Regions from separate parts of the Pseudarthrobacter sp. SORGH_AS 212 genome, predicted to be linked through region 1. Evidence: riboswitches for the same ligand, from Rfam matches in the RefSeq annotation. Region 1 holds a riboswitch; each other region holds the start of a gene.
What was found. A riboswitch is a leader RNA that binds a small molecule or an ion and turns the genes downstream of it on or off. The one in region 1 is predicted to bind thiamine pyrophosphate.
Positions count from the first base shown of each region.

Region 1 (7,483 bases):
ATCTCGCCGGCCCGCGGATCGGCTGTTCCGGAGAGGTCGACGGCGCCGCCTGACTTCCAGAATTCCGGCCACGCCGTGCGGGACGCGGCAATAGTGGCACTCCCCGGTACCGATGCCAGTTCCGGGGCCGGCCCCGATGCCGGCGCCGAAAGCCCGCCGATGCCGCCGCTGCCGCGGGGAAGACAGTCACCCCGCCCCGTGCTGATGAAGTGCACGCTGAAATCGAGGCTGTCCTGCCCCGCCGCGGCCCGGATGAGCACTTCGTGCGGGCCGGACTGTTCGAGTTCCAGCCCCGCGCCGCTGACGGCCACCTGGTATCCGGAACTGTCCAGGCGGCGCGAAATCAGCCAGCGCCGGTTGGGGCCGCCGGCGTGCCGTTCCTCAACGGTGGTGGTGTGTGCGGCGGGGCTGTTCCAGTCGGCTGCGTTATGCCAGGCTTCGGAACCGTAGGGGAAGGCCAGGGATACGGCGAGGCCGTCCGCGAGGGCGGGGGAGAGGATGCGGAAGCCCAGCTCGTCCCTGTCCGGGCGGCAGGCCGTGGTGACATTGACCGGACTGCCGTGCAGGGTGAAGATGCTGGTGGCCGTGCCCGTCCAGAGGTCCAGGACCTGGTGTGCGCCGGTGATGTCGCTCCCGGCGAGCGGAGGGGCGTCCCTGCCCGGGAGCGCCAAGCCGATCCGGCCCAGGTCCAGCCGGTGGGGGTTGGCGCGGAGCCAGGTTTCCGCCCGCGATGACTGGGTTTCGCGGCCATCCACGATGGCGCCCACCATGTCCACGTAGGGGACCGGGCCGCGCGGTGAATCGTAGGGGACTGTGGAACCGGCAAGAGTGTACTCCTGTTCCGGCAGGATGGCGTGCCAGCCCCACTGTGCCTGCGTGCCCAGCAGGGTGCCGGGCGGCAGGTCGTCGCGGGCAGCTACCGGGTATTCCCCGGGAAGGGTCTGCATGCCGGTCAGGTCCATGGTGAAGCAGAACTCACCGTTGCCCACCGAGGCGGGGCTCCGCGGATCGAGGCTGTCCTGTTCCACGTTGTGGCGCCGTACCAGCGCTTCGCGGTTGATCACGGTCTGCTGGCTGTGCACGTCGCACGCACTCCTTGGCTCATGCCTGGGCCAGGTCCGGCAGCAGGCAGCTCAGAAAACGCTTTCCCGCCCAATCCTTGTAAGAACGCCGGGCAGTGTCAACCAGCGGTCCTGAGTACCCCGCGCATCGCTTCCACCACAAGGTCGTGGTCCGCTACCTGCGGGAGTCCGGACACGGTCACCGTGGCAACCGCGCCTACGCCCGAGACGTAGACCGGGAATGCACCGCCGTGGGCGGCGTAACGGGACTGGTCGAACCACGCATTGTCCTCGATCCGGCCGCCACGGGCCCTGCCGCGCAGGCCCACCAGCAATGACGGCACCTCGTAGCGGGCGGCCGTACGCTGCTTCGCGCGGACCCAGTGTTCGTTGTCCGGGGTGGCTCCGGGGAGCGCAACGTGGAAGAGGACCTGCTCGCCCTTGGTGATGTCGATGGCGATGGGAAGATTCCGCTCCTTGCCGAGCTCCACCAGGAGCAGGCCAAGGTTAAGGGCGTCGTCGGGCGAAAAGCCGGGGAACTGCAATTCCCGGATCTCCGCCTCAATCCGGCTGATCAGGGCCTGGAGCGAGCCCTCCGGCTGGGCGTCGGTGGAGTCGGGATCGTAGGCAGTCACATCTGGCGGGTTGGCAGTCATGGCCCACAATCTACCGCCCTCCAGGTGTAAACTTGAGCACGCCCGGAAGGGCGCGAAAAATTCAAACGCAACACATCCACAGCATCATCAACAACACATTAACGACAGGGGAGCGCCGCCGTCGGCCCCGGCACCAGCCGGGAAACGCAGGCGGGCGCTGAGAGTGCGGACAGCCGCAGACCCTCGAACCTGATCCGGTTAGTACCGGCGCAAGGGAGTCGAGTTCTCGAAGTGCGCGGAAAATGGCGGCAGCAGCCGGCACCAGCGTCCACTTTCCCCTCCTGTTTTCCAGGAGGATCACATGACTACTTCAGCAATCAAAAAGCCCGCCAGCAGGTCCTGGCGCGTCGTGGACATTGTGGTGGCGGCCCTGATCGCCATCGCCGGCGGCGTCATCTTCTGGGCCTGGTCCCAGGGAACCGCCGCGATTTCGGCGCCGATGAACGCGGCCTACCCGCCCCTCACCGGCCTGTTGGCCGGCGGTTGGATGATCCCGGCGGTCCTGGGCATGCTCATCATCCGCAAGCCCGGAGCTGCCCTGTTCTGCGAGACGGTCGCCGCCACCGGCGAGTTGCTCATGGGCTCCCAGTACGGCGCCTCCGTGCTGTTCTCCGGGTTCGTCCAGGGCCTGGGTGCCGAGATCATCTTCGCCATCTTCGTCTACCGGAAATTCAACCTCCCGGTCTCCCTCCTGGCCGGTGCCGCGGCTGGCCTCTTCTGCGGCCTGAACGACTCCTTCGCGCCGTGGGGCTGGAACATCGCCTACCCGGGCGGTGACAAGCTCGCGTACATCGTCTTCACGGTTATTTCCGGGGCCATCATCGCCGGCGCGCTCGCCTGGATCGCCACCCGCGGCCTTGCCCGGACCGGTGTGCTGAGCTCCTTTGCATCCCGGAAGGCCGCTACGGAGCCCGTTTTCTCCTGATGCCGGCACCTTCCCACGCCGCCGCGCCCCGAACGGTGCGGCCGGCGACGGTCACCGCCCGCGGTTGGGGCTGGCGGCACGCGGGCCGCACCACACCGGCCGTCCACGCCCTCGACCTCGATATCAGCCCGGGTGAGCGCGTACTCCTGCTTGGCCCGTCCGGGGCAGGAAAATCGACGCTCCTCCATGCGCTCGCCGGGGTGCTGGGCGATGCGGACGACGACGGCGAGGCAGGTGAGTCCGACGAAACCGGTTCGTTGCTGGTCGACGGCGGCCCGCCCCGCGGCCAGCGGGGCCGCGCGGGCCTCATGCAGCAGGACCCCGAGACCCAGGTGGTCCTCTCCCGGGTAGGCGACGACGTCGCCTTCGGCGCCGAAAACCTTGCCGTGCCCCGCGACGCCATCTGGCCGCGCGTGCATGAGGCGCTGGCCGACGTCGGCCTGTCCCACCTGCCGCTGGACCACCCGACGTCGGCTCTGTCCGGCGGGCAGAAACAGCGACTGGCGCTTGCCGGCATCCTCGCGATGCGCCCCGGGCTGATCCTGCTGGATGAACCCACCGCCAACCTGGACCCGGCCGGCGTGCTCGAAGTCCGGGACGCCGTGGCCCGCTGCCTGGACAAGACCGGCGCCACGCTGGTGGTGGTCGAACACCGGGTGTCCGTGTGGAAGGACCTCGTGGACAGGATCGTTGTGCTGCAGCCCGGCAGTGGCGCCAACCCCGCGGTGCTCCTTGACGGCCCGCCGGACCGGGTGCTGGCCGAAGCGCGGACCATGCTGACGGCCGCCGGCGTGTGGGTTCCCGGGTATGTTCCGTCCACCCGCGGGCGGGCCGCGGAACAGGCACCCGGGGCCGGAGGCCTCCTCCTGGCCGCCGAAAACCTGGGCGTCTCCCGGCAACGCCCGCGCCGCATGGGCCTCCGGAAAGTCCCACCGGTGCCGGTGCAGGAAGGCATTATTGCCCAGGTCCGGGCCGGGCAGGCGCTCGCTGTCACCGGACCCAACGGCGCAGGGAAATCAACCTTCGCGCTGACCCTTGCCGGACTCCTCGAGCCGGTCAACGGGACGGTATCCGCGACGACGGACCTCAGCCGCGGCGCCGGAATCACTCCGTACCAGTGGAAAGCGGAACAGCTGATTGAGCGGATCGGCACGGTCTTCCAGGAACCGGAGCACCAGTTCGTCACCGGCAAGGTCCTGGACGAACTGCTCTTCGGTCCCAGGCACCTGGGGCACGGTGAAGACAGGGTTGATGAGCTGCTGGAACGGCTGCGGCTCACCCACCTGGTGGACGCCAACCCCTACACCCTGTCCGGCGGCGAGAAGCGGCGGCTTTCCGTGGCCACGGTCCTGGCGGCAAGCCCGCAGGTACTGGTCCTGGACGAGCCCACGTTCGGCCAGGATGCCAATACCTGGGCCGAGCTGGCGTCGTTCCTCTCTGAACTCCTGGACGCCGGAACGGCAGTGGTGTCCGTGACCCATGACGCCGAGTTCACCGCGGCCCTCGGCGGCACGGAACTCAAACTTGCAGCGGCGGAAGCGGTGGCGCCATGAGGCAGGAACTGAACCTCCGCGGAAACGCTGCGCTCCTGGCCGGCGCCAACCCGCTGAGCAAACTGGCCGCCGTCGTGCTCATCACCGTGGTCCTGGCACTGTCCATCGACTGGGTGTCCGCGTCCGTGGCACTGTTCTTCGAACTGCTGCTGTTTCCGCTCGCCGGGCTCACGCTGGCGCTGCTGTGGCAACGCGGCTGGCCGCTGATCCTCGCAGCCGCCGTGGGCGGGTGGAGCACCTCCATCCTGGCGCCGGACAGCGGCCGGACACTGATCGACGCCGGCATCTGGACCATGAGCGAAGGCTCGCTGGAGACTGGCGTGGGCTTCCTGCTGCGCGGCCTGGCCATCGCGTTGCCCGCAATACTCCTGGTGAGCTGCACGGACCCCACCGACCTCGCTGATGCGCTGGCGCAGAAGGCCCGGCTGCCGCACCGGTTTGTCCTGGGCACCCTGGCCGCGATGCGCCTCGTGGGGCTGATGGCCGAGGAATGGCAGACCATCGGAATGGCGCGGCGGGCCCGGGGGGTTGGCTCCCGCGGCAGCGTTTTGCAGCGGCTGAAGGCCACCCTGGGGCAGAGCTTCGGGCTGCTGGTCCAGGCGATCAGGCGTGCGTCACGGCTTGCGGTCACCATGGAAGCGCGCGGGTTCGGCGGCGGGCCACGAACGTGGGCCCGTGAATCCACCTACACGCTGTTGGATGCGTGGGTCCTGGCGGGCGGCCTGGCAATGGCCGGCCTGGCCGTCACGGCGGCAGTGACAGCCGGTACCTGGAACATGGTGTGGGCCGGGAACTGACCTGCTAGCTGCAGGCGTAGTTGTAATCCAGCCCGGCGTGGATGAACTGCGTCAGCACCACTTTCCCGCCGCCCGTCAGCGGGGACTTTGAACACGCGGTGGCTGCTGAAGCTGCATTGCGGGATCCCGCCAGCCAGCTGGGCAAGGGGTAGAGGTTGCTGGAACCGCTGACGTTCCCCACGATCCTGTGCCACTGCTGGCCGGTGGAGTAGATACCCACACCTGCTGCGTCGATGCTGTGGAAGAAATCCGTCATGCCTTCCAGGACGGTGCGGTTGGCGTCCTTGCTGCTGGACCAGGTGTTTTCGGTTTCCACATCCAGCCACCAGACGTAGTCCGCGGGGTCGGTCACTCCACGGACGTAGGCTGCGTCAAAGGCCTTGGCGTAGCCGTACATGTAAGCGCAGGCCGTGCCGTAGTCCCCGGCCTTGCAGGAACCGTACGGGTTGTGCACCTTCGAGCCGGTGGGGTATTCGTCGCTGACCGGCCACCAGGAACCGGCCCGCCCGGGATTGGCAGTATTGATGTAGAGCTGCGCCTTGGGCTGCGAGTCGACTGCCCCGGATGACGATTCGGCCCATTCGAGCTGTTCCTGCAGGCAAGGGTTGGTGTTGTTGGCCAAACCGTTATTGACGCCCACGATGGCGAACGCCTGGTCTCGCGGCAGCTCGGCGCCGCACTGCGGCCACGAAACGTCGTTGCCGAGGAGGGGCTGGCTTCCGCCTCCACCTTGCGGCACTGCCGGGGGATCAGTTGGATCAGCCCACACGGGCCCGGCGCAGGTGAAAAGTACTGCTGCCACCAGCAGCCATGCCAGCCTGAACACTGGCAGGTGGGCTCGAGTCCGGGGCATGTCAGGCTCCGTTTTATTGCTTGAAGAAACGTATGTTCCAGTTTCCCGCGGTATTACGGAGAGGACAAGGCGCAACGCCGCAGCCCAGCGCTATCGCATAGAAAAGATAAAGATGGACCTTGATGGAGCTGTAACCTGCCTAATTCGCCATCAAAAACTCATAGATGATATATTCGCTGCATGATCCAGGAAACCGCTGAACACGTCGCCGTCATGCTCAGGAACGCCCGCAGCGAGAAGGGCTGGACCCAGGGCCAGCTGGCCGCCGAGCTGGGAACCAGCCAGAGCGCGGTGGCCCGGATGGAGCAGGGTAAACAGAACCTGAGCCTGAAAATGATCCAGCGCCTCGAGACCATCTTCGACCGGAGCATCGTTAACGTGGGTAAACCGCAGATGACCCACCTTCGCGTGGAAGGCGGGCGCACCCTGTCCGGTTCGGTTGATGTCAACAGCAGCAAGAACGCCGGCGTTGCGCTCCTGTGCGCCAGCCTCATCAACCGCGGCACCACCATCCTGCGCCGCCTGGCCCGGATCGAAGAGGTCAACCGCATCGTGGAGGTGCTGACCAGCATCGGTGTGGAATGCACCTGGCTCAACGCCACCGACCTCCGCCTGCGCCGGCCCGCCGTCCTGGACCTCGACTCGATGGATGTGGAGGCTGCCCGCCGCACCCGCAGCGTCATTATGCTGCTGGGTCCCCTGCTGGACGAGTCCGCCGAGTACAGGCTGCCCTATGCGGGAGGCTGCGACCTCGGCACCCGCACCGTCGAGCCGCACATGCAGGCGCTGCGCCAGTTTGGCCTGTCCGTCGAAGCCACGGCCGGTTTCTACGCTGTCCAGGCCCCGACGGCGGATTCGCGGGACCGCTCCTTCGTTCTCACTGAGCGCGGCGATACCGTCACGGAGAACGCCATCATGGCGGCCACCCACCGTGAGGGCACCACCGTCATCCGGAACGCCAGCCCCAATTACATGGTGCAGGACCTCTGCTTCTACCTGCAGATGCTGGGCGTCACCATTGAAGGCGTGGGCACCACCACCCTGAGGATCACCGGCAAGCCCGTCATCAACGCCGACATTGAGTACTTCCCGTCCGAGGACCCCATCGAGGCCATGAGCCTGATTACCGCGGGCATCGTGACGAACTCCGAGGTCACGGTGCGCCGCGTGCCCATCGAGTTCATGGAGATCGAGCTGGCCACGCTGGGGCAGATGGGCCAGCAGCTGGAAATCTCCGGTGAATACATGGCACGGAACGGCCGGACCCGGCTGGTGGACGTGACCACCAAGCCCTCGGAGCTGAAGGCACCGGAGGACAAGATCCACCCCATGCCGTTCCCCGGCCTGAATATTGACAACCTGCCGTTCTTCGCGGTGATCGCAGCCAACGCCACCGGCCAGACGATGATCCACGACTGGGTGTACGAGAACCGCGCCATCTACCTGACGGAGCTGAACCGGCTCGGCGCGCAGGTCCAGCTTCTCGATCCCCACCGGATCTACATCAACGGCCCCACCAAGTGGCGCGCCGCTGAAGTGGGATGCCCGCCGGCGCTGCGTCCGGCCGCATGCCTGCTGCTGGCCATGCTTGCGGCACGCGGCGTGTCCGAGCTGCGCAACATCTACGTGATCGAGCGC
Region 1 is NZ_JAUTAA010000001.1:2,372,922-2,380,404, forward strand. It holds gene QE394_RS10835 (hypothetical protein) at 1-1,082, opposite strand, end outside; gene QE394_RS10840 (heme-degrading domain-containing protein) at 1,181-1,717, opposite strand; TPP riboswitch at 1,814-1,951, shown strand; gene QE394_RS10845 (ECF transporter S component) at 2,019-2,642, shown strand; gene QE394_RS10850 (ATP-binding cassette domain-containing protein) at 2,642-4,195, shown strand; gene QE394_RS10855 (energy-coupling factor transporter transmembrane component T) at 4,192-4,992, shown strand; gene QE394_RS10860 (hypothetical protein) at 4,997-5,845, opposite strand; gene QE394_RS10865 (UDP-N-acetylglucosamine 1-carboxyvinyltransferase) at 6,026-7,483, shown strand, end outside.

Region 2 (7,483 bases), 1.5 Mb from region 1:
CGGAACGCGGGGACGTCAGTGCGCAGCGAAGCTGCATCGACGGAATCGAGAATATGCATAATTGCACTCCTGGTGAACGCCACAGGTCATTCACTTTAGGTCACGGCCGGGAAAGCCCTGCGCCGATGGCGCATTGGGAGTATCCCGCCCGAAGTTAAGTGGTCCGGCCGCCTCACTGGTTGACGAGGCCGGTTGTCAGGCTGTTGGTTGCGCTCCCCCTGTGGCAGGTGCGGACCCAGCAGACACAAGGACTAATTTTGCCACAGCAGCGCCCGTACAGCCAATCCTGCGCGGCTTCAGCCGGCGGATTCCGCCTTGCCCGGCCGTCGGACCGGCCTGCCGTCGACGATGTCGTAGCCGAGCTCCTGCAGGGCAGAGCGGTCGGCCCTCGGAAGCTTCCCGGCATCGAACGCCTCCAGCAGGTCCGGACGCCGCTCGGACGTCCGGCGGAACTGCTCATGCCGCCGCCACTGGGCGATCTTGCCATGGTTTCCGCTCAGCAGGACGGCGGGCACCTCGCGGTCGCGCCAGACGGCGGGCTTGGTGTACACCGGGTACTCCAGGAGGCCGTCGGAATGGGATTCCTCCACCAGGGATTCGGGATTTCCCACGACGCCGGGCTGCAGCCGCCCAACCGCCTCCACCATGGCGAGCACGGCAACTTCTCCCCCATTCAGGACGTAGTCGCCCAGGCTTACGGGACGCACGTCGAAGTGTTCGCCGGCCCATTCGATCACCCGTTCATCGATGCCTTCGTAGCGTCCGCAGGCGAAGGCAAGATGCTCTTCGCCTGCCAGCTCGTGGGCCAGGGCCTGCGTGAAGCGCTCCCCCGCAGGTGACGGAACGATGAGGACGGGCTTGCCCCGGTGTCCGGGCCGGGCTTCGGCAACAGCGGCAAGCGCCTGCGACCACGGTTCCGGCTTCATGACCATGCCCGCACCGCCCCCGTAGGGAGTGTCATCCACGGTACGGTGCCGGTCCGTGGTGAACGACCTGAGGTCGTGGACATGCAGGTCCAGGATGCCGTCCTGGCGCGCCTTGCCGATCAGGGACAGTTCCAGGGGCGCCAGGTACTCGGGAAAGATACTGACGACGTCGATGCGCATCTAGTCGGTGCCTTCCGGCTCCGCCGGTGCGGCTTCGCCGGAGTTGACTTCGAAGAGCCCGTCCGGCGGGGTGAGGAGGATATAGCCTTCGCTGACATTGACTTCGGGGACAATCTGCTCGACGAAGGGGATCAGGATCTCCTCGCCGTCCGGGGTGGTGACCATCAGCAGGTCCTGCGCCGGCGCGGTGTTGAGGGCAGTCACCTTGCCCACGACCATGCTGCCCACACGGGCCTCGAGGCCCACGAGCTCATGCTCGTACCAGCCGTCTTCATCGTCCTCGTCCAGTTCCGCTGTTTCGATGAAGAGCTTGGCGCCGCGGAGAGTCTCAGCCTGGTTCCGGTCCTCGATTTCCTCGAAGGCCAGCAGCAGGATGTCCTTGTTCCAGCGGGCGCTGCTCACTGTCAGCGGCCCGGACTGCGCCGGCTCCACCACGAACTCCACGCCGGGGACGAACCGGTCCCCGGGAGCGTCGGTCATTACCTGGACCGTGACTTCCCCGCGGATGCCGTGGGGCTTGCCGATGCGGGCCACCTGGAGCTGCATATGTTCCTCTGTTCGGGTTGGTGCACATGGTGTTGGTTCGTGAAAAAACTCCGGCCCCTCCACCAGGTGGTGGAGGGGCCGGAGAGCAAAACTGGTGTTGCCGGACGCTCAGCGGCGGCGGTCGGTGTCGACGACGTCGACCCGGACCGGCTCGCCCCCGGCCAGCGCTGCCACGACGGTGCGCAGTGCACGCGCCGTGCGGCCCTGGCGGCCGATCACCCGCCCCAGGTCATCCTGGTGAACACGAACCTCGAGGGTATCCCCGCGGCGGTTGTTCTTCGAATTGACCGTGACGTCGTCCGGGGAATCAACGATTCCGCGGACCAGGTGCTCCAGCGCGTCTGCCAGCAACTTACTCAGCCTCGGTGGTCTCTGCTTCGGCTTCGGCTGCCTCAGGCTTGGAAGCCTTCTTGGTGATGGCTTCCGGGATGATGACGGAACCCTTCTCCGGTGCGACGAAGGCTTCCTTCTCGCCCTTGGTCTTCAGGGTGCCTTCCTGGCCCGGGAGGCCCTTGAACTTCTGCCAGTCACCGGTGATCTTGAGGATGGCGGCAACCTGCTCGGACGGCTGGGCACCGACGGAGAGCCAGTACTGTGCACGCTCGGAAGCGACCTCGATGTATGAGGGCTCTTCGGTGGGGTGGTACTTGCCGATCTCCTCGATGGCACGGCCGTCACGCTTGGCGCGTGAGTCCATGACGACGATGCGGTAGTACGGGGCGCGCATCTTGCCGAAGCGCTTAAGGCGAATCTTTACGGCCACTTTTGTGGTCACTCCTGTTTCAGAAAAGGGGTGAGCCCGGCGTTCTGCACCCGTGGGGCGGGCCATACTTGCGGGTTCGAAGGACAGGATCCGGACGCGGAGAGAGGGGCCACGCAGATCGAGTACCTGTCTATTGTGCCAGATCATCGGGAGGATTTCGACTTTACCCCCTGCGTCCGCGGGCACGGCGCCGGGTCCCGCCCGGATTGCCCCGCCGGGGAAAGGTCAGGCGGACCAGACGTACAGCCCCGACCGCTCCGAATCGCCGATTCCGCCGGCCAGTTCAGCAACCTGCCGGACGTAGGTTTGCGCCTGTCCGGCGTCGAACGGCATGTCATCCTGCGCCGCCCACTGCGCCGCGACGTCCTCGAGGACATCCCCCTCGCCCTCAGTTTCGTAGGTGAGCAGGTCAGCCAGGGCCCGGACCATGGCCGGCGGGACGGCCAGCAGGGAATCGCTGGCCACGTCCACCATCGTCAGCTCGTAGTCGGCGCCGCCGGCGTGGACTGCGGTGCCGGCCAGGTCTCCGAGCTGCTCCACTTCGAAGTCGCTGATACCGGGGATCCGGACCGCATCGGCGGCCGGTGGGGTGCCCCCGCCATCAAGGGTTCCGGCGCGCTTCAACGCGGCATCGTGGGTGGCTACGAAGATTTCGGTAAAACCCATGGGAAGTGACCTCTTCCGTGTACGGTCCGGCACGCCGGGGATACCTGCCTGGCGTCCCCGGTCTATCGGCTTCAGCCTAGTACGCGGAAGGGGCGCTCAGCGCACCGCAACCCGGATGCTGTTGCGCCATGGGTCCTCGAAGCGCAGCTCAGCGCCGGTGTGGTGCGAGGAGACGCCGGCGACCTTCAGGCGGTCAGCGAGCGCGCCGACGTCGTCACCGGACGGCACCTCGATGAGGACCTCGCCGAGGCCAAGGGTGTCCTTCCGCGGACCGGCACCGCGGCTGTTCCAGACGTTCATGGCCATGTGGTGGTGGTACCGGCCCGCGGAGACGAAGAGAGCCTGCCCGTGCCAGCCGGCGGTCTTTTCGAACCCGAGCGTTCCTACATAGAAGTCCCGGGCGGACTGGACGTCGCCCACTTGGAGGTGGACGTGGCCTACTCCGGCGGTGGTCTGCCGCTGACCCTGGAGGGATTCTTCGGAGAGGTGCTGCTCCAGGTAGCGCTGGGGCGGCAGCGCCAGGCTGTCCATCACCACGTCGGTGCCGTTCCAGGACCAGTTGCTTCGCGGGCGGTCCCAGTAAAGCTCGATGCCGTTGCCTTCGGGATCACTGAAGTAGAAGGCCTCGCTGACCAGGTGGTCGGCGCTGCCCGTGAAGGAGCGGGGCTCGAACTGGGCTGCAGTGGCCACCGTGGCCGCGAGCGCCGCCTGGTCTTCGAACAGGAGGGCCGTGTGGAACAGGCCAGCTTCTCCCCTGCCGGGGATCGTCAGGCCGGGGGCCGGAGCCAGATGGACCAGTGGCTTGCCGAGGCGGCCGAGGTACAGGCCGCCGTCCTGCTCAGCAACCACCTCAAGCCCCAGTGCGCGCTGGTAGTAGTCGGTCATGACCTTCATGTTGCCGACCTTGAGCATCACGGTGCCCATGGCGAGGTCGACAGGAAGAAGATCCTGGCTGGTGGCTTCTGCAGTCATTGAACGCTCCCTCTAATGGAGGCCGTCCGGATGAGGCGGCCTGTCATGAGTTAAAATTACTTGAAGCTTCAATTTATTCCAAGTGCGGGGTGGATGTTTTCCCTATGGCGGACCACCCGGCCACCCAAAACCACGTGGGACGGGTGCGCCACGGTGTCCAGCGTCCTCCGGGGATCGTCCCGGAACAGCACGACGTCGGCACGCGCCCCTTCTGCCAGCCCGTCGGCGCCCAGCCAGGCTCGGGCGGCCCAGCTGGCCGCGTTGAGCGCCTGGGCTGCGGGCAGCCCGGCCGCGTGCAGGGCAAGGATTTCGTCAGCGATCCTGCCGTGGCGGATCACGCTGCCGGCATCCGTTCCGGCGAAGATCTGCACGCCGGCTTCCCATGCCTCGCCCACCCGCTCCAGCCGGCGTTCCCAGAGAGCCAGCATGTGGGCGGCGTACACCGGAAACTTGGGCTTGGCCTGGGCAGCAATATCCGGGAACGTGGCGATGTTGACCAGCGTCGGAACGATGGGTACGCCCTGCTCCACAAACCGCGGCAGGTGCCTGGGCAGCAGGCCGGTGGCGTGTTCTATGCAGTCGATCCCGGCGTCGAGCATTTGGTCCAGGGTGTCTTCGGCGAAGCAGTGGGCGGTGACACGGGCACCTTCATCGTGTGCGGCACTGATCGCATCGCGGACGACGCCGGCGGGAAAGGAGGGTGCGAGGTCGCCGGCGCTGCGCTCGATCCAGTCCCCGACGAGCTTGACCCAGCCGTCGCCGTCGCGGGCTTGCTTACGCACGGCCTCCACAAGCCCTTCAGGCTCGACCTCGTGGGCGAAGCCCCGGAGGTAACGGCGGGTACGGGCGACGTGCCTGCCGGCCCGAATCAGCAGCGGAAAGTCTCGGCCACCCTGCATCCAGCGGGTATCGGCGGGCGACCCCGCGTCCCGGATCAGCAGCGTGCCGGAGTCCAGGTCGGCGCGGGCCTGGGCCTCGGCCTCACCGGCGTCCACCGGCCCGGCAGGGCCCAGGCCGATGTGGCAATGGGCGTCGACGAAGCCGGGCAGCACCCAGCCATCAAGTACAACGTCCGGGCTGGCCTCCGGACGGGTAAATGTCAGGCACCCGTCCACGGACCAGAGACCGTTCCGTTCGCTGTCCGGTCCCGTGAGGACGGTGCCGCTGAAACCGATGATGTATGGCATGGATGCCTCCTCTTCCTGCCCGGTCAGGCTAGCACCGGCAAATATGACAGGGCCGTTAGCGCTTGTCACTGCAGGGCTTGTGGTAGCTTCGTTCCTGACCACACGGGTGCCCCTGCAGGGGCTGAGATCGGGCTGACGCGGCCTGCGACCGTCGAACCTGTCCGGGTAATGCCGGCGAAGGAAGTGAGTATTCCTTGAATACACCCAAAACAGTGCTGCCCCCTGCCCAAAACCACCCGGCCGTCACGCCGGCCGGAGCGAGCCCTGAAGCACCGGTCACCCAATCGCTGAAGTCCCACTCGCTGGCCTACATCGATGATCCGGAGCACGGCATCCGTGTCCCCGTCACGGAAATCGCGCTCGAACCGTCGCCAAACGGGCAGCCTAATCCCCCCTTCCGCACCTACCGGACAGCGGGGCCGGGAAGCGACCCCGTGCGCGGCCTCAGCCCCTTCCGGTCGGAATGGATTGAGGCGCGGTTTGACACGGAAGCGTACGGCGGAAGGGAACGGAACCTGCTCGACGACGGCCGCTCGGCCGTGCGCCGCGGTGCCGCCTCCGCGGAATGGAGGGGCGGGCGCCCGGTGCCCCGCCGCGCTGTCGACGGCCGGACGGTCACCCAGATGCACTATGCCCGGAAGGGCGTGGTGACGCCGGAAATGCGGTTCGTGGCGCTGCGGGAAAACTGTGATCCGGAACTGGTCCGGAGTGAGATTGCCGCCGGACGGGCCATCATCCCCAACAACATCAACCATCCAGAGTCCGAACCGATGATCATCGGGAAAGCCTTCCTGGTGAAGATCAACGCCAACATCGGCAACTCCGCCGTCACCAGTTCCATCAGGGAGGAGGTGGACAAGCTGCAGTGGGCCACGCGGTGGGGTGCCGATACGGTGATGGACCTTTCCACGGGCGACGACATCCACACGACCAGGGAATGGATCATCCGCAACTCCCCCGTGCCGATCGGCACCGTGCCCATCTACCAGGCCCTGGAAAAGGTCAACGGCGAGGCGAACGCGCTCACGTGGGAAATCTTCCGCGACACCGTCATCGAACAGTGTGAGCAGGGCGTGGACTACATGACAGTCCACGCCGGCGTGCTGCTCCGCTACGTGCCTCTGACCGCCAACAGGGTCACCGGAATCGTGTCCCGGGGCGGGTCGATCATGGCGGGATGGTGCCTGGCGCACCACCAGGAGAATTTCCTGTACACGCATTTCGATGAGCTGTGTGAGATCTTTGCCCGGTACGACGTCGCGTTCTCGCTGGGTGACGGCCTGCGCCCCGGCGCCACCGCTGATGCGAACGACGCTGCGCAGTTCGCGGAACTGGACACCTTGGCTGAGCTGACGGAGCGCGCCTGGAAACATGACGTGCAGGTCATGGTGGAGGGGCCGGGCCATGTCCCGTTCCATCTGGTGCGGGAGAACGTAGAGCGCCAGCAGGAACTGTGCAAGGGCGCGCCGTTCTATACGCTGGGGCCGCTGGTCACCGATGTGGCCCCCGGCTACGATCACATCACCTCAGCCATCGGCGCCACCGAGATCGCCCGCTACGGCACCGCCATGCTCTGCTACGTCACGCCCAAGGAGCATCTGGGACTGCCGGACAGGGACGACGTGAAGACCGGGGTCATCACCTACAAGATCGCCGCGCACGCCGCTGACCTGGCCAAGGGCCACCCCGGGGCGCACGAACGGGACGACGCGTTGTCAAAGGCCAGGTTCGAGTTCCGCTGGCGGGACCAGTTTGCGCTCTCGCTTGACCCCGAGACGGCCGAATCGTTCCATGATGAAACCCTGCCGGCCGAGCCCGCCAAGACGGCACACTTCTGCTCCATGTGTGGGCCGAAGTTCTGCTCTATGCGGATCAGCCAGGACATCCGCAACGAGTACGGGTCAGCGGAAGCCCAAGCCGCAATAGCTGAAGCGGCATCGGGGATGCGGGAGAAGAGCCAGGAGTTCCTGGAATCCGGCGGCAAGGTGTACCTTCCCGAGCTGAAAGTCCCGGCCGGCAGCTGACACTGCCGCCGGCGTTGACCGGCGGTTGCCTGTGGCCGGCCCGGGCTAGGACGCCCGGGCCGGTTCACTCCGGCTGACTTCGGCGAGGAACTGCCGGATGGCCCGGTTGCCGTCGGCTGAATCGTGGGGCCGGTGCCCGCCCGCCGCGACGCGGTGCAGGGCGCCGGTCTCCCGCAGATACCCGGCAATTTCTTCGTACAATGGTTCCCATCCGCCGGT
Region 2 is NZ_JAUTAA010000001.1:3,907,178-3,914,660, reverse strand. It holds gene rplS (50S ribosomal protein L19) at 1-59, opposite strand, end outside; gene trmD (tRNA (guanosine(37)-N1)-methyltransferase TrmD) at 297-1,106, opposite strand; gene rimM (ribosome maturation factor RimM) at 1,107-1,652, opposite strand; gene QE394_RS17925 (RNA-binding protein) at 1,761-2,003, opposite strand; gene rpsP (30S ribosomal protein S16) at 2,005-2,415, opposite strand; gene QE394_RS17915 (hypothetical protein) at 2,641-3,081, opposite strand; gene QE394_RS17910 (VOC family protein) at 3,178-4,053, opposite strand; gene QE394_RS17905 (amidohydrolase family protein) at 4,122-5,240, opposite strand; TPP riboswitch at 5,333-5,440, shown strand; gene thiC (phosphomethylpyrimidine synthase ThiC) at 5,435-7,264, shown strand; gene QE394_RS17895 (alpha/beta hydrolase) at 7,310-7,483, opposite strand, start outside.
Region 2: another riboswitch for thiamine pyrophosphate. It lies ahead of thiC (phosphomethylpyrimidine synthase ThiC); the one in region 1 lies ahead of QE394_RS10845 (ECF transporter S component).

Region 3 (7,483 bases), 1.2 Mb from region 1:
CCGCCAGGATCCTTCCCTGCGGAATGAGCACGGCACCCTCGATCCGGACGATCTCAAACTCACCCGGCTCGCGGACGTCCACCAGGTCGAAGTCCTTGAGCCCGGCCTTCCGTGAGGCCAGCATGGTGGCGAGCTGGGCGGCGGTGACGGTGTGTTCGGTGTCCGCCGGCGCCTGGGGCTCGATGCCGCAGAACGCCTCGTAGTCGGTCAGTTCGGTGATGGGAGCGGCGGCCGGGTCCTTGGACACCCGGATCTCACGCCAGCTGCCGCCCAGGGCGTCGTACAGCGCCACCCGTCCCAGCAGGGAGCGCCCGACGCCGGTAATAAGCTTCACTGCCTCTGTCACCATCAGTGATCCCACCGCCGCGCACAGCATGCCGAAGACGCCGCCCTCGCCGCAGGAAGGAACAGACCCGGCCGGCGGCGCCTCCGGGTAGAGGTCGCGGTAGGTGGGTCCGTGCTTTTCCCAGAAGACGCTCACCTGGCCGTCGAACCGGAAGATTGAGCCCCACACATAAGGCTTTCCCAGGATCGCGACAGCATCGTTGACCAGGTAGCGGGTGGCGAAATTGTCTGCGCCGTCCAGGATGAGGTCGTAATCGGCAAACAATTCCAGCGCGTTGGATGCGTCCAGCCGGACCTGGTGCAACCGGACGTCCACGAGTGGATTCAGGGCGGCGATGGCGTCGCGGGCCGATTCGATCTTCGGCCGTCCGACGTCTGCCACACCGTGGATGACCTGGCGCTGGAGGTTGCTCAGGTCCACGGCGTCATCGTCGATGATCCCCAGTGTTCCTATCCCCGCGGCTGCGAGGTAGAGCAACGCGGGCGAGCCCAGCCCGCCGGCGCCGATAACCAGTACTTTCGCATTCTTGAGCCGCCGCTGACCTGTCGAGCCGATTTCCGGAATGATGAGGTGCCGGGAATACCGTTCCACCTCTTCGGACGTGAGTTCCGCGGCGGGTTCCACCAAAGGATCAAGGGAAACTGCTGAAACATTTGCAGTGAAGGACGAAGCCATACTTCAATGTATGCCCCGGGGTACCGCCGGGTCATATTACCCCGCAGTAAAGTAGGGGTAACTGCAATGGAAAGAAGGACAACTGTGGTCCATGAAGCACGGGCTGACCGCCCGCCGGCAGCCGAACCGCAAACTTCCTCGCGACCCGCAGGACAACGGTCGGCCCGGCTCCCCCGCGATGAACGGCGGGCACAGCTTCTTTCCGCAGCGCAGGAAGTCTTCGTGGCCAACGGCTACCACGGGGCCGCCATGGATGAGATCGCCGAGACCGCCCATGTCAGCAAGCCGGTCCTGTACCAGCACTTCCCGTCCAAACGCGAGCTGTACCTGGCCCTCCTGGACAGCCACCTGGCGTCCCTGACCGACCTGATGCTGGGGGCGCTGAACTCCACCACGGACAATAAGGAACGCGTCCAGGCTGTCATGCGGGCGTACTTCCGGTTCATCGCCAGCGATGACCAGGCCCACCGCCTCGTCTTCGAGTCCGACCTCGTCAACGACCCCGACGTCAGTTCGCGCCTCGAGACTTTCAACCGGACCTTTGCCGATGCCATTGCGCGGGTGATTGCCGGGGACACCAAGCTGCCCCACCTCGAAGCGGAACTGCTGGGCCGCGGCCTTGCGGGGATGGCGCAGGTCAGCGCCCGGTACTGGCTGGAAACGGACGGCAACCTGGATCTCGATGTGGCCAGCGACCTCATCTACCGTTTAGCTTGGCGCGGAATCTCTCGCTTCCCCAAAGAGTCCTAGACTACAAATAGAGCATCATCAAAGAACCTGACCGGCTGGGAGGCCCCTGTGGAAATTAAGATCGGCGTGCAGAACGTTGGCCGCGAGATCGTCCTGGAATCAAACCAGGATGCGGAGACCGTGGCCAAGGTTGTGGGAGAAGCCATCAAGGGCGGCGGCGAACTGCGCCTCACCGATGACAAGGGGCGCCTGATCATTGTTCCCGGCAACGCCCTGGGCTACGTGGAAATCGGCGCGGAAGAAGTCCGGCGCGTAGGATTCGGCCAGTTCTAGCACCGGCCGGAACTGCCCTGCTTCCCGGAGGAGACCCATGCTTTCCCTGATCATTGTTGTGCTGGCCACCGTCGCGGCCGGCTTCATTGTCTGGGCCAATGACAAACGTCATGCCAAGTATGGCGCCGGCCTTCCGGCCGGCGTGGCCGTCGGGGTGGCTGCACTGAGCTGGATCATCCTGATGGCGGCCGGATTCGGTTACCTTCCCGGACGGACGTGGATTCCCTGGGTGCTGCCCATTGTGCTGGGCGCGGCGGCATCCGCCGGGACGGTGCTTGTCCTGGGCCGCACCCGCGCAAGGAACGATACCCACCGGTTGACCGCCATCCTGAGGCGTTAGTTACCGTAAACGGCTGTGGCCGCCACCTTCGACGGTGGCGGCCACAGCCGTTTAATAGGGGCAATCCCCCAGGCGGTTCAGTCCTAAAGCGTCACAGTCCCTGAAGCATCACTGGCTAAAGGAACTCGGCCCGGCCCTCCATGGCGGACGACGCCAGCGCGTGCTCGCGGCGGGGAATCCGCCCGGCCTCCTTCGCCAGCCGGCCGGCGATAACGGCGTGCTTGAATGCCTCACCCATCCGGGCAGGGTTCTGGGCACGGGTCACCGCAGTGGCCAGCAGGACGGCGTCGCACCCAAGTTCCATGGCCAGCGCCGCGTCAGATGCCGTGCCGATCCCGGCGTCCAGGACCACGGGCACGTTGGCACGGGACACGATGAGTTCGATGTTGTGCGGGTTGAGGATTCCGAGTCCGGTCCCGATCGGAGATCCCAGCGGCATCACTGCGGTGGCGCCCAGGTTTTCCAGCCGGAGGGCTAGGACGGGGTCGTCATTGGTGTAGGCAAAGACTTTAAAGCCGCGGTTGACCAGCTGTTCGGTGGCGTCCACCAACTCAACGGCGTCCGGCAGGAGCGTGTGCTCGTCGGCGATGACCTCCAGCTTCACCCAGTCGGTTTCCAGCGCTTCCCGGGCCAGTTCGGCGGTCAGGACGGCGTCCCGCGCAGTAAAACAGCCTGCTGTGTTGGGCAGGACCCGGATCCCGTGGTCCACCAGCAGTTGGAACAGGGAGCCCGATTCTGCGGGTGAGTAGCGCCGCATGGCCACCGTGGTAAGGGACGTTCCGGAGGCCACCAGAGCTGCGCCCAGGCCGTCCAGGCTGGGCGCGCCCCCCGTCCCCATGATGAGCCTCGACTCCAGGGCGACGCCGTCAATAACGAGGGAGTCAGGCCTGCTGGGTGCCGCTGGGGTAAGGGTGGTCGATTTGGTCATCGTGTCAGCCTCCCTGTACTGCGGTGACGAGTTCGACGTCGTCGCCGTCCGCGAGCGCGGTGCCGTGCCATTGGCTGCGGGGCACCACTTCGGAATTGTGCGCCACGGCCACGCCCAGCCTTTGTCCGTCGGTTGCCTGGCCGTCGGCCGCAAGCGCGCGTCCGGTTACTTCGCTCACCAATGCCGTGATGGACGCACCGTCCGCCACGGTGCGTGGTGCCCCGTTCAGGGTGATGTTCATGCTGTCTCCTTGATGTTGAAGCTGGGGGCCGGGATCCGGCCGGAAAAGCGGTCCGGACGGAACGGCTGCCACCGGGGGTCTGCCTTTCCCTCCATCAGGTCGCGGCAAATGGCGGCCGCGGCCGGCGTGAGGAGGACGCCGTGGCGGAAGAATCCTGTGGCCACGATCAGTCCGGGAATATGGGCTGCGCTGGCGTCTCCCCCATCCGCGGGTACCCTGCCCAGTAGCGGGGCATTGTCCGGGGTGGCCGGGCGGGCCCGCGCGGTGCATTCGAGCAACTCCAACTCTGCGACCGCGGGCACCAGCACCTGGGCGTCGCGAAGCAGCTGGTACACGCCGCCAGCGGACACCGCGCTGGACCCGGTACTCGGCGGCACAGCTCCGGACGCAGTGCCGGCCCCCGCCGGAGCATCCTCCCGCTGGGTGGCGCCTATGACCACGGTTCCGTCCTCGCGTGGAACCAGGTAGACGGGGACACCGCGCACCAGTCCGCGGACTGTGGACGTCAGCAAGGGCTGAAGGTGCTGGGGGACCGCCAGCCGCAGGATGTCGCCGTGCACGGGGCGCAACGGTAACCGGAGTCCATCCGGCAGGTTCTCGAGGGATGCCGCCGCCATGCCGTTCGCCACCACCGTTTCGCCGGCGAGCACCAATCCGCCTCCGGCAAGCCGGACACCGGCCACGGCGCCATCTGCCCACTCCAGCGACACAGCCCTGTCCGCCACCGCGAATCCATCCAGCGCGCCGGCAACGGCAGTGTCTGCAATGCCGCTGCTTGCCGGGAGGTGGCTGGCCAGGGCGGCCCGGAAGCACTCTACGAGTCGCCGGGGATCCACCTGGTGGTCCGCAGGAGTGTCCAGTGCGCAGGCGATGGCGGGGCTGAGCAGCGGTTCCCGGCGCCGGGCCTCGCGGACCGTCAAGGGTTCCACGGCGAGTCCGTTGGCCTGCTGCACGCCGCGCAGGTCCATCAGTGCCTGCCGGTCGCCGGCGTCGGCGCCAATGGCGAGCGTGGGCGTCGCCAGGTATCCGGAACCGCGGCCTGACACGCGGGTAAGGTCCGCGGCGAACTGCGGCCAGCGCTCCGATGCATCCAGCATGAGGCCCAGGAGCTCTTCCTCCTGGTAATGCAGCTCGCTGACGGGGGCCAGCATGCCTGCCGCCGCCCAGCTGGCTCCGGAGCCCGGTGCATCGTCTATCAGCACCACTGACCGGCCTGAGCGCCTGGCCTCCCAGGCTATGCCGTGGCCAATGACGCCCCCGCCGATCACTGCTACGTGGGCAGAAATTGTTGGAACGATGGAGGACCCTGCGATGGTGTCCGGAGGGCTTTCGGGGATGCCCATGGCGTCTCCTTCCCTACGCCGGTATTAACCGGATCAGGTCAAGCGGTCGGCTCTGACGCCCTCTCAGCCCGGCGCTTTGTGACAGCTGCCGCGGGCTCCCGCAGTACGAGGCAAGTGTAGAGGAACTAGGCTTGCAGCCATGAATGTGTCCCACTCCCCTGCCCCCGCCGCGGCGCCCGGCACCGATGCCTTCACCACTGCGGCCGGTAACGGCGCACTGAAAGCCGCACGCCTCTACCTCTGCACGGATGCGCGCCGCGGCCGGGGCGACTTCGCCGGGTTCGTGGACGCGGCGTTCGAAGGCGGCGTGGACATTATCCAGCTGCGGGACAAGTCCATCGAGGCGGCCGAGGAGCTGGACCTGCTGGCGGTCCTCAAGGAGTCGGCCCAGCGGCACGGGCGGCTGTGGGCCGTCAACGACCGGGCGGACATTGCGGTCCTTTCCGGTGCCCCGGTCTTCCACGTGGGCCAGAAGGACCTTCCGGTAGCAGCCGCGAGGACGCTGCTCAACGGCAACGCCGCCATCGGCCTGTCCAGCCACACGCCGGAACAGGTGGATGCCGCCCTGGCCGACGCCGCAGGACCTGCCGGCCTCGACTACTTCTGCGTGGGCCCGCTCTGGGCCACCCCCACCAAACCCGGCCGGGCCGCCGTCGGCCTGGACCTGGTGAAGCATGCGGCCGCGAAGGCCCCCAGTGATGTGCCGTGGTTCGCAATCGGCGGCATCGACCACTCCAACGTGGACCAGGTGGTCGCGGCCGGGGCCTCAAGGATCGTGGTGGTCCGCGCCATCACCGATGCTGCCGATCCTGCTGCCGCCGCTGCCTCGCTTCGTTCCGCCCTGGACGCCGCGGCGTCCTGAAGCTGACCGATTCCCTGCGTAATCGGATGACTTGGGGTTAGGCTGATTTTCGTGTCACATCATCGGCTGGCTCCCAACGTCCATGAGCGCACCAATGCCCTGGAAGAGGCCTTGGCCGCGCTGCGGACGGAGCTGGAACTTCCGGGCCCATACCCGGGTGAGGCGGTCAAGGACGCCGAGGCCGCGGTGGCCGCGCTGCGCGCCTGCCGGAGTACGACCTGACCGCGGTGGAGTTCGTCACCATCGATCCGGCGTCGTCCACGGACCTGGACCAGGCCCTCTTCATCGAAACGTACGACGACGGCGGGTACCACGTCCTGTACGCCATCGCCGATGTCCCCGCGTTCGTGGCGCCCGGCGGACCCCTGGATGCCGAAACCCGGCGCCGGGGCCAGACCTTCTACGCCCCGGACGGGCGCATTCCGCTGCACCCGGAAGTCATCAGCGAGGGCGCCGGCAGCCTCCTGCCGGACCAGGACTGCTCGGCTTTCGTCTGGGATTTCCGGCTCGACGGCAATGCCGAGGTCACGTCCGTCGGTGTCCGCCGGGCCCGTGTCCGAAGCCGCGCGAAACTCAGCTACAAGGGTGCACAGGCTGACCTGGACGCCGGTACTGCCTCTCCCCTGCTTGCCCTGCTGAAGGAAGTGGGGCTCAAGCGTGTCCGCCTGGAACGTGCCCGGAACGGTGCCAGCCTGAACATGCCGGACCAGGAGATCGTCCAACTGCCCGATGGCGGCTACCGCATTGCTGCTGCACCCCAGCTGCCCGTGGAGGACTGGAACGCCCAGATTTCCCTGATGACAGGGATGGCCGCCGCCAAGATCATGCTCGACGCCAAGGTGGGGATCCTGCGCACCATGCCGCCACCGGACGAGCGCTCCCTGCGCCACTTCCGGCTGCAGACGGAGGCGCTGGGCAAAGCCTGGGACGGCGAGGTGGGATACGGCGAATACCTGCGGACCCTTGACCCGACGGACCCCCGACAGCTGGCCATCATGCACTCGGCCGGCATGCTCTTCCGCGGCGCCGGATACACCGCCTTTGACGGCAACGTTCCGGCTGCCCCGATCCAGGCGGCCATCGGCGATGCCTATGCCCACACCACTGCGCCGCTGCGACGCCTGGTGGACCGCTTTGTGCTGGTGACCTGCGAGGCGCTGAGCAACGGAGGTACCGTCCCCGGCTGGGTGCGGGATGCGCTTCCGTCCCTCCCAGAGATTATGGCGGGCTCGGACCAGCTGGCATCCCGCATGGAGCGCATGGCCCTGGATACGGTGGAGGCTGCCCTGCTGGTCAACCACATCGGCCAGGAGTTCGATGCGATTGTGATTTCAGGATCGAAGCCGCAGAAAGAGAACGGCAACGGCAACAACGGGAACGGTAAAAACGGAAACGGCAAAAACGGGAACGGCAACGGAAACGGGTCCTCAGGGATCATCCAGATCGCCGACCCTGCCGTGACGGCCCGCTGCGCCGGTGAGCTGGAGTCCGGCACCAAGGTCCGGGTCCGCCTGGTGTCGTCGGATATCGCTACCCGGGAAGTGCACTTCGAACTGGTTCAGTGAGCCCGGACCGTCCGGTCCCGGCGTTCCCCACGGCGCGGAAACAGGGTTTCCGGGCTGATGCGGCTAGACTGAAGGGGTAGAAATGGATGCCCGGTCGTTGATTTCCTTGAACTGAAACCAACAAGCCCGCCCCTACGCGATCTTGAGATTTGCCCGCTGG
Region 3 is NZ_JAUTAA010000001.1:3,585,955-3,593,437, reverse strand. It holds gene moeB (molybdopterin-synthase adenylyltransferase MoeB) at 1-1,021, opposite strand, end outside; gene QE394_RS16510 (TetR/AcrR family transcriptional regulator) at 1,106-1,771, shown strand; gene QE394_RS16505 (DUF3107 domain-containing protein) at 1,820-2,044, shown strand; gene QE394_RS16500 (hypothetical protein) at 2,082-2,384, shown strand; gene QE394_RS16495 (thiazole synthase) at 2,500-3,312, opposite strand; gene thiS (sulfur carrier protein ThiS) at 3,317-3,553, opposite strand; gene QE394_RS16485 (FAD-dependent oxidoreductase) at 3,550-4,896, opposite strand; TPP riboswitch at 4,890-5,008, opposite strand; gene thiE (thiamine phosphate synthase) at 5,036-5,758, shown strand; partial or broken gene QE394_RS16475 (RNB domain-containing ribonuclease) at 5,810-7,323, shown strand.
Region 3: another riboswitch for thiamine pyrophosphate. It lies ahead of QE394_RS16485 (FAD-dependent oxidoreductase); the one in region 1 lies ahead of QE394_RS10845 (ECF transporter S component).

Region 4 (7,483 bases), 1.6 Mb from region 1:
GTGGACCGTCCCAGCATGCGGGGCAGCTCTTCGGAGGAGTAGTTGACAAGGCCGCGGGCCACGACGGTGCCGTCGGCACCTGCGATCTCGACGGCGTCGCCCGCTTCGAAGACTCCGTGCACCGCTGATATGCCGGCCGGCAGCAGCGAGGTCCGGTGGTGCCGGACGGCCCGGACGGCGCCCTCATCCAGGACCAGCCTGCCCTGGACAGAGGCAACGTGGGCCAGCCACAGCAGGCGTACGGGTTTGCGGGCGCCGTTGACGGTGAACCAGGTGCCAACGTCCTCACCGTTGAGTGCGGCGGCAGCGTTGGGCGTGGACGTCACCAGGGCGTGGATGCCCGATCCTGCGGCCATGCTGGCCGCCTCAACCTTGGTGAGCATGCCGCCGGTGCCAACCCCGGCTTTGCCGGTCTTGCCGATGGACACTCCCTCGAGGTCGTGTGGTCCCGCCACCACGGGAATGCGCTTGGCCCCGTGGGCTGGCGGACCGTCGTAGAGGGAGTCGACGTCGGAGAGCAGCACCAGCGCGTCGGCGCGGACCAGGTGCGCCACGAGGGCCGCGAGCCGGTCGTTGTCGCCGAAGCGTATTTCGTGGGTGGCCACGGTGTCGTTCTCGTTCACCACCGGAACCACGCCCAGGTTCAGCAGCCGGTCCAAGGCCCGGAAGGCGTTGGTGTGCTGGCTCCGCCGCATCAGGTCCTCCGCGGTGAGCAGGACCTGGCTGACGGTGACGCCGTGGGCGCCGAACGCCTGCGTGTACCGGGCCATGAGGAGCCCCTGCCCCACGCTGGCGGCAGCCTGCTGGGTGGCGAGGTCCCGGGGACGCTTCGGGAGGCCGAGCGGGGCCAGCCCGGCAGCGATGGCGCCTGATGAAACCAGGATGATCTCGGTGCCGCTGTTGCGTTTGGCAGCCAGGGCGTCCGCGAGGGCCGTGAGTGACTCCTCGGAAATTCCGCCCTTGATGCTCGTCAGCGAGGAGGAGCCGACCTTCACTACGACCCGGCGGGCGCCGGCCAGCGCGCTCCTGTCCACGGAACCGGAGGCCGGTCCCGTGGCTGTGGCCCTAGGACTCATCGCCGGAGTCCAGGCCACTTTCCTTGGTGGGCTGGGCTGCGCGCCGTCCGCTGACGGACTCTGTCCAGATGCCGGCCTTGCGTTCGGCTTCGAGTTCGGCGCGGGCAGCGGCCTTGGCGTCCCGGCGTTCCTGCTGCTCCTCGCGCTTCTGGGTGCGGGTGGGGCGGTCGCCGGTGTCGGCGAAGCGGATGTCGGTTCCGCGCGGCGACGCGAGAAGTTCTGCACCAGCCATCATGGTGGGCTCCCAGTCGAAGACCACGCCATCGTCTTCACCGATCACCACGGTGTCGCCCGGCTTGGCGCCCATCTTGAACAGCTCGGTTTCCACGCCCAGCCTGGCGAGCCGGTCGGCCAGGTAACCGATGGCCTCTTCGTTGGTGAAGTCTGTCTGCTTGACCCAGCGCACAGGCTTGTCGCCGAGGACCCGGAACAGCGGCTCGTGGGCCTTCTCCTCGCGGCGGATCCGGAATCCGGTTTCGTTGACGGCGCGGGGACGCAGCACAGTGGGGGTAACCTTCGGCGGAGCGGCTTCGACGGCATCGCGTGCCGCCTTGACGATCTCGGCCATGGCGAAGCCGAGCTGCCGCAGGCCTTCGTGGCTGGTGGCCGAGACTTCAAAGACCCGGTAGCCGCGGGACTCCAGCTCAGGGCGGACGAATTCAGCCATATCCTTGCCGTCCGGCAGGTCCACTTTGTTCAGTGCCACCAGGCGGGGCCGGTGGTTCAGCGGGACGACTTCGCCGTCCTGGCCGGCGTAGCTCATGTCCACCGCGTACTTTTCAAGCTCGGTCTCGATGATGGAGAGGTCGGAGAGCGGATCGCGTTCGGATTCGAGCGTGCCGCAGTCCAGGACGTGCACCAGTGCGGCGCAGCGTTCCACGTGCCGCAGGAAGTTGTGGCCGAGGCCCTTGCCCTCGCTGGCACCCTCGATGAGTCCCGGGACGTCCGCGATGGTAAACCGGACTTCGCCTGCCTGGACGACACCCAGGTTGGGGATGAGGGTGGTGAAGGGGTAGTCGGCGATCTTTGGGCGCGCAGCGGACATGGCGGCGATGAGGCTGGACTTGCCGGCAGACGGGAATCCCACCAGGGCGATGTCTGCAATGGACTTCAGCTCAAGGACGATGTCGCTGGATTCACCCTCGATGCCGAGCAGGGCGAAGCCTGGTGCGCGTCGTTTCTGCGACGAAAGGGCGGCGTTGCCCAGCCCTCCCGGTCCGCCGGCGGCGGCGATGTATTCGGCGCCCTCCCCCACCAGGTCCGCCAGGACGGTGCCGTCCTTTGACTTCACCACCGTGCCGTCGGGCACAGGCAGGACCAGGGTTTCACCGTTCTTGCCGCCGCGCCAGTCGCCCATGCCGGGACCGCCGTTGGTGGCGTGCCGGTGCGGGGCATGGTGGTAGTCAAGGAGCGTGGTGGTCTGGTGGTCCACGCGCAGGATGACGTCGCCGCCGTTGCCGCCGTTGCCGCCGTCGGGCCCGCCGAGGGGCTTGAACTTCTCACGGTGGACGGAGACGCAACCGTGGCCGCCGGTACCGCCGGATACGTGCAGTACTACCCGGTCTACAAAGCTGGCCACGTAAATCTCCTCAGTGTCGTGTGGGCGCCCATGGACGCCCTATCGATTGTAATGCGCTTAAAAGAACAGTGGAGCGGGCCAACTGGCCCGCTCCACCGCTTCAGAACTGGTTGTTACTCTGCAGCTGCAGCAGCAACGATGTTGACGACGCGACGACCGCGGCGGGTACCGAATTCAACGGCGCCCGGGGTCAGTGCGAACAGGGTGTCGTCGCCGCCACGGCCAACGCCGGCGCCCGGGTGGAAGTGGGTGCCACGCTGGCGGACGATGATTTCGCCGGCGGAAACTACCTGGCCGCCGAAGCGCTTGACGCCGAGGTACTGTGCGTTGGAGTCACGACCGTTGCGAGTGGAGCTCGCGCCCTTTTTATGTGCCATCTGAAATGCCTGCCTTTAAATTCTGGGGAATCTGCTGAAAACCTGAACAGTAACCGGTGGTTACTTGATGCCAGTGATCTTGACCTTGGTCAGTTCCTGACGGTGACCCTGGCGCTTCTTGTAACCGGTCTTGTTCTTGAACTTCTGGATGACAATCTTAGGACCACGGAGGTCCTGGAGGATTTCAGCCGTAACGGTCACCTTGGCCAGGTCAGCAGCGGCAGTGGTGATCTTGTCACCATCAACCAGGAGCAGTGCGGGCAGCTCGATGGTGCTGCCAGCCCCACCGGCGACGCGGTTCAGGGTAACGAAGTCTCCAACGGAAACCTTCTCTTGGCGGCCGCCTGCGCGGACAATCGCGTACACCACTTGGGAACTCACTTCTCTCGACGTTTATAACTAAAATTGCGTGCGGCACCCGTTGCACTGTTTGGCTGGGTTCCCGCTGTGCCTCAACGCCGTGGATTCCCCGAAGGTCTCCATGAGTTATCCCGCAGGACTGCCTTGTGTTTTCCACGTTGGCATGTTCCCGGGGTCATAACCCAAGTGTTGGCGTAAGCACCGAAGATCCAGAATACGCTAATTCCGTCTCCGGCCGCAAATGAGGCTGGCTCCGGCGGGTCGGCTGTGATAGGAACCACAGACATCGTCCGCCACCGGGGCCGTGCCAGACCATAGTACCGGCAGCACGGCCCGGGCGGGTTCAGGAGTGGAGCCGCGGCGCGTCGAAGAACTCCACTTCCAGCCGGCAGGACTGCCGGAATGCGGTGGCCATGGCGTGCCGTTCGTCAGCGGAGGCCTTGCGCGCCGCTTCGTCCACCACCGCGATGGCCCGCCGCGTTGCCTCCGCGAAATTTTCGTCGGCATACGTGCGGAGCCACTCGGCGTAGGGGTGGCCTGCCGGTTCCCCGTCCGCGAGGAACCTGGCATGGAGCGTCTTCCCCGCGTCCGCGTACAGCCAGAAACAGGGCAGGACAGCTGCTGCCAGGACTGCATAGCTGCCCGACGCCGAAGCGGCGGTCAGGTGGTCCACGTAGGCCTTGGTGACAGGCCCGAGTTCGGGGAGGACGGTGCGGGTGCTGAGCCAGGAACGGTGCAGTTCCGACTCGACTTCGAGGCATTGCTGGGCCGACGCCGCCCAGAACAGCTGCTCGGCCTCCGTGGGGGCCAGCGCGCTGGACCGGGCGAGGACTCGCGAATACCCGTTCAGGTAGATGGCATCCTGCGCAAGGTAATACGCGAACTCGCTTTCCGGCAGTGTCCCCGAGGCCAGGCCCTGGATGAAGTCCAAGGCGTAGATCGACTCAAGGTGTGCGTTGGCATCTTTCCGCAGCTGCGCCGTGAAGTCGCCTGGCCGAAGGGCTTGGCGGATGTGGTGGAAATGGTGGACGGGACCGTTGCCGGTTCCCACCTCCAGCGCCGCGGACGCGGCCAACGCCCCAGCAAGCCAGGGTTTCACTTCCCGAAGAGCTGCTTCCCAGTTGCCCACCTGGGCCTGGACCGTGGCCATGGCGGAGGACAGGGAGCAGCCTGTGCCATGGCTGTTGCGTGTGGCCACCCGCTCCCCCGGGACTTCGACGACGTCCGCGGACAGCATGCCCGGCGGCCCAACCAGGGCGTCCGGGCAGCTGCTGCCCTGCAGGTGCCCGCCCTTGACCAGCACGGCGGCGCCGGTGGCACCAGCCAGCCGCCTGCCCTGATCCAGCGCCGCCTCCCAAGTGTCCGGTACGTCTTCTTCCAGCAGCATGGCCAGTTCGGCCAGGTTGGGGGTGACCAGGTGGGCCAGCGGCACCAGGTTCCGGAGCGCGGCTTCGGCGCTCTCCTGCAGCAGCCGGTCCCCGCTGGTGGCAACCATGACCGGGTCCAGGACCACGACGGCGGGGCGCACCTTCTCCAGCCAGGTGCGCACGGCAGCGATCACGTCGGCATCGCCCAGCATGCCGATCTTGACGGCGTCCACGTCGATGTCGTCGCTGATGGCCGCGAGCTGCTGCGCCAAAAAGGATGCCGGAGGAACATGGACGGCGGTCACTCCGCGGGTGTTCTGGGCTGTGAGGGCAGTGATGGCGGCCATGCCGTAGCCGCCGTGCGCTGCGATGCTCTTGAGGTCGGCCTGGATGCCGGCCCCGCCGGAGGGGTCCGAGCCCGCGATGGCTAGGACGCGGGGCACATCGCGTCCGGCAGCCGGCAGTTCGGTCGCGGAGGGATTCGGGAGCGGGGTGGCTGCAGGCATGGCAAGGGTCGTAGACAAAGAGACATCCCTTCGCCGGTACTAACCGGACAGGTTCAACGGGTGTGGATCTCAGCCGGGCCTGGTGCGCGGCACCCCGTGTCGGTTCCCCAGCCTAGCCGTTGGACAGCAGTCAACCGAAAGGTGACTGCACCTGTGAAGTGTGCTGCTGAGGTCCACTCCCCGTTAACGGCAGATGCCCGGCCCCACCACAGGAGTGGAGGGGCCGGGCATCTGCAGTGCCTGGGTCCGGTCAGAGCTCGGAGGCAGGAACCCCTACGCCCAGGATGATGGGCGCATCGGCTTTGGCTGCCGGTTCTGCCGGCGCGGCAGGCTCGGGCGCCTTGGCGGCATGGGAGTGGCCTTCGCTGGCCGACGGGACGTTCTCATGGTGTTCCACGGTGGTCTCGTTGGCCGCGCCCTGGGCCCTGCTTGCACTGCGGTTACGCCGGGGACGGCGCTGCCGGGACAGGTCGGGGGCGGCAGCGGCGTTCGGCTCACGTGCGGGGGCCGCAGCTGCGACGGGCTGCCGGGGTGCCGCAGCCGCTGCCTCCGCCGGTTCAGGGGTGACTGGCGCGGCCTGGACCGTGGCGGACTCCCGCGACTGGCTGCCAACAGGCGAAGCCGGCTGGCCCAGGTGGGCGAACGCTTCGGCCAGCCGGTCAAGCGACAGCGCAGGTGAGGGCTGCTGCTCGTCTGCGTGCTCAACGAACGGCAGCGCGACTTTCTCGCCGCCGAACGTCAGGACAGCTGCCGGGCGTACCGGCGTCCCGTCGTCGTGCCTCTCCGTTGTGCCCGCGTCCTGCTGGGCAGGGGTTTGACGGGCCGCCACCTCGTCATCGTGCAGGTGCGCAGCGTGGGCAGCTGCGGCAATGTTGGCCAAGGCCAGCCTGGTGGCTTCAGCCTTGGCGTGGCGTTCGGCCTCGTGCGGATCCGGCTGGACTGGGTGGGCTGCCACAGCCGCGGGTGCGGGTGCCGGCTCGGCCGGCTGGCCGCCACGTCCGCGGCGGCGCTTGCGTTCGCCGCGGGTACCTTCCTGGTTGCTGTCGGGGCGCTGTCCCTCATTGCGCTGGCCCTCGCTGCGGTTCCCATTAGGGCGGGCATCGGAGCGGATGTCAGAGCGGTGGACGTGCTGCTCGGCTGCCACGATGTTGGCGCGGCGGTGCTCCACGGGGTCGTCATGGGTGACGACGCCGCGGCCCGCGCAGGCTTCACACTGCTCGCCGAAGACTTCCAGGAGCCCGGTGCCCATGCGCTTGCGGGTCATCTGGACGAGTCCCAGCGAGGTGACTTCCGCCACCTGGTGCTTGGTCCGGTCGCGGCCCAGGCATTCCACCATGCGGCGCAGGACGAGGTCGCGATTCGATTCCAGGACCATGTCGATGAAGTCGATCACGATGATGCCGCCGATGTCGCGCAGCCGCAGCTGGCGCACCACTTCCTCGGCCGCTTCGAGGTTGTTCTTCGTGACGGTTTCTTCGAGGTTGCCGCCGCTTCCGGTGAACTTACCGGTGTTGACGTCCACCACTGTCATGGCTTCGGTCCGATCGATCACCAGCGAGCCGCCGGAGGGCAGGAAGACCTTGCGTTCGAGGGCCTTGTGGATCTGCTCATCAATCCGCCAGGCAGCGAAGATGTCCTGGTCCTTGGTCCACTTTTCGAGGCGTCCCACCAGGTCCGGAGCCACATAGGTGACGTAGGCCTCGATGGTGTCCCAGGCTTCCTCACCGGAGACGATCAGCTTGGAGAAGTCCTCGTTGAAGACGTCACGGACCACCTTGATGGTGAGGTCGGGCTCGCCGTACAGCAGCTCCGGAGCCAGGACCTTCGTGGAGGAGGACTGGCTTTCGATGCCTTCCCACTGGGCGCGGAGCCTGTTGATGTCGTGGGTCAGCTCCTCCTCGGACGCCCCTTCGGCCGCCGTGCGCACAATGACGCCCGCCTGCTCCGGCAGGCGGTCCTTGAGGATGCGCTTGAGCCTGTTCCGCTCGACGTCGGGCAGCTTGCGGGAGATACCGGTCATGGAACCGCCGGGGACGTACACGAGGTACCGGCCCGGAAGGGAGATCTGGCTGGTCAGGCGGGCACCCTTGTGGCCCACGGGGTCCTTGGTCACCTGGACCAGGACGGTGTCGCCGGACTTCAGCGCGTTCTCGATGCGGCGCTGCTTGCCTTCGAGGTTGACGGCTTCCCAGTTCACTTCACCCGCGTACAGGACGGC
Region 4 is NZ_JAUTAA010000001.1:3,991,383-3,998,865, reverse strand. It holds gene proB (glutamate 5-kinase) at 1-1,076, opposite strand, end outside; gene obgE (GTPase ObgE) at 1,066-2,655, opposite strand; gene rpmA (50S ribosomal protein L27) at 2,769-3,032, opposite strand; gene rplU (50S ribosomal protein L21) at 3,093-3,401, opposite strand; gene thiD (bifunctional hydroxymethylpyrimidine kinase/phosphomethylpyrimidine kinase) at 3,736-5,265, opposite strand; TPP riboswitch at 5,274-5,372, opposite strand; gene QE394_RS18320 (Rne/Rng family ribonuclease) at 5,516-7,483, opposite strand, start outside.
Region 4: another riboswitch for thiamine pyrophosphate. It lies ahead of thiD (bifunctional hydroxymethylpyrimidine kinase/phosphomethylpyrimidine kinase); the one in region 1 lies ahead of QE394_RS10845 (ECF transporter S component).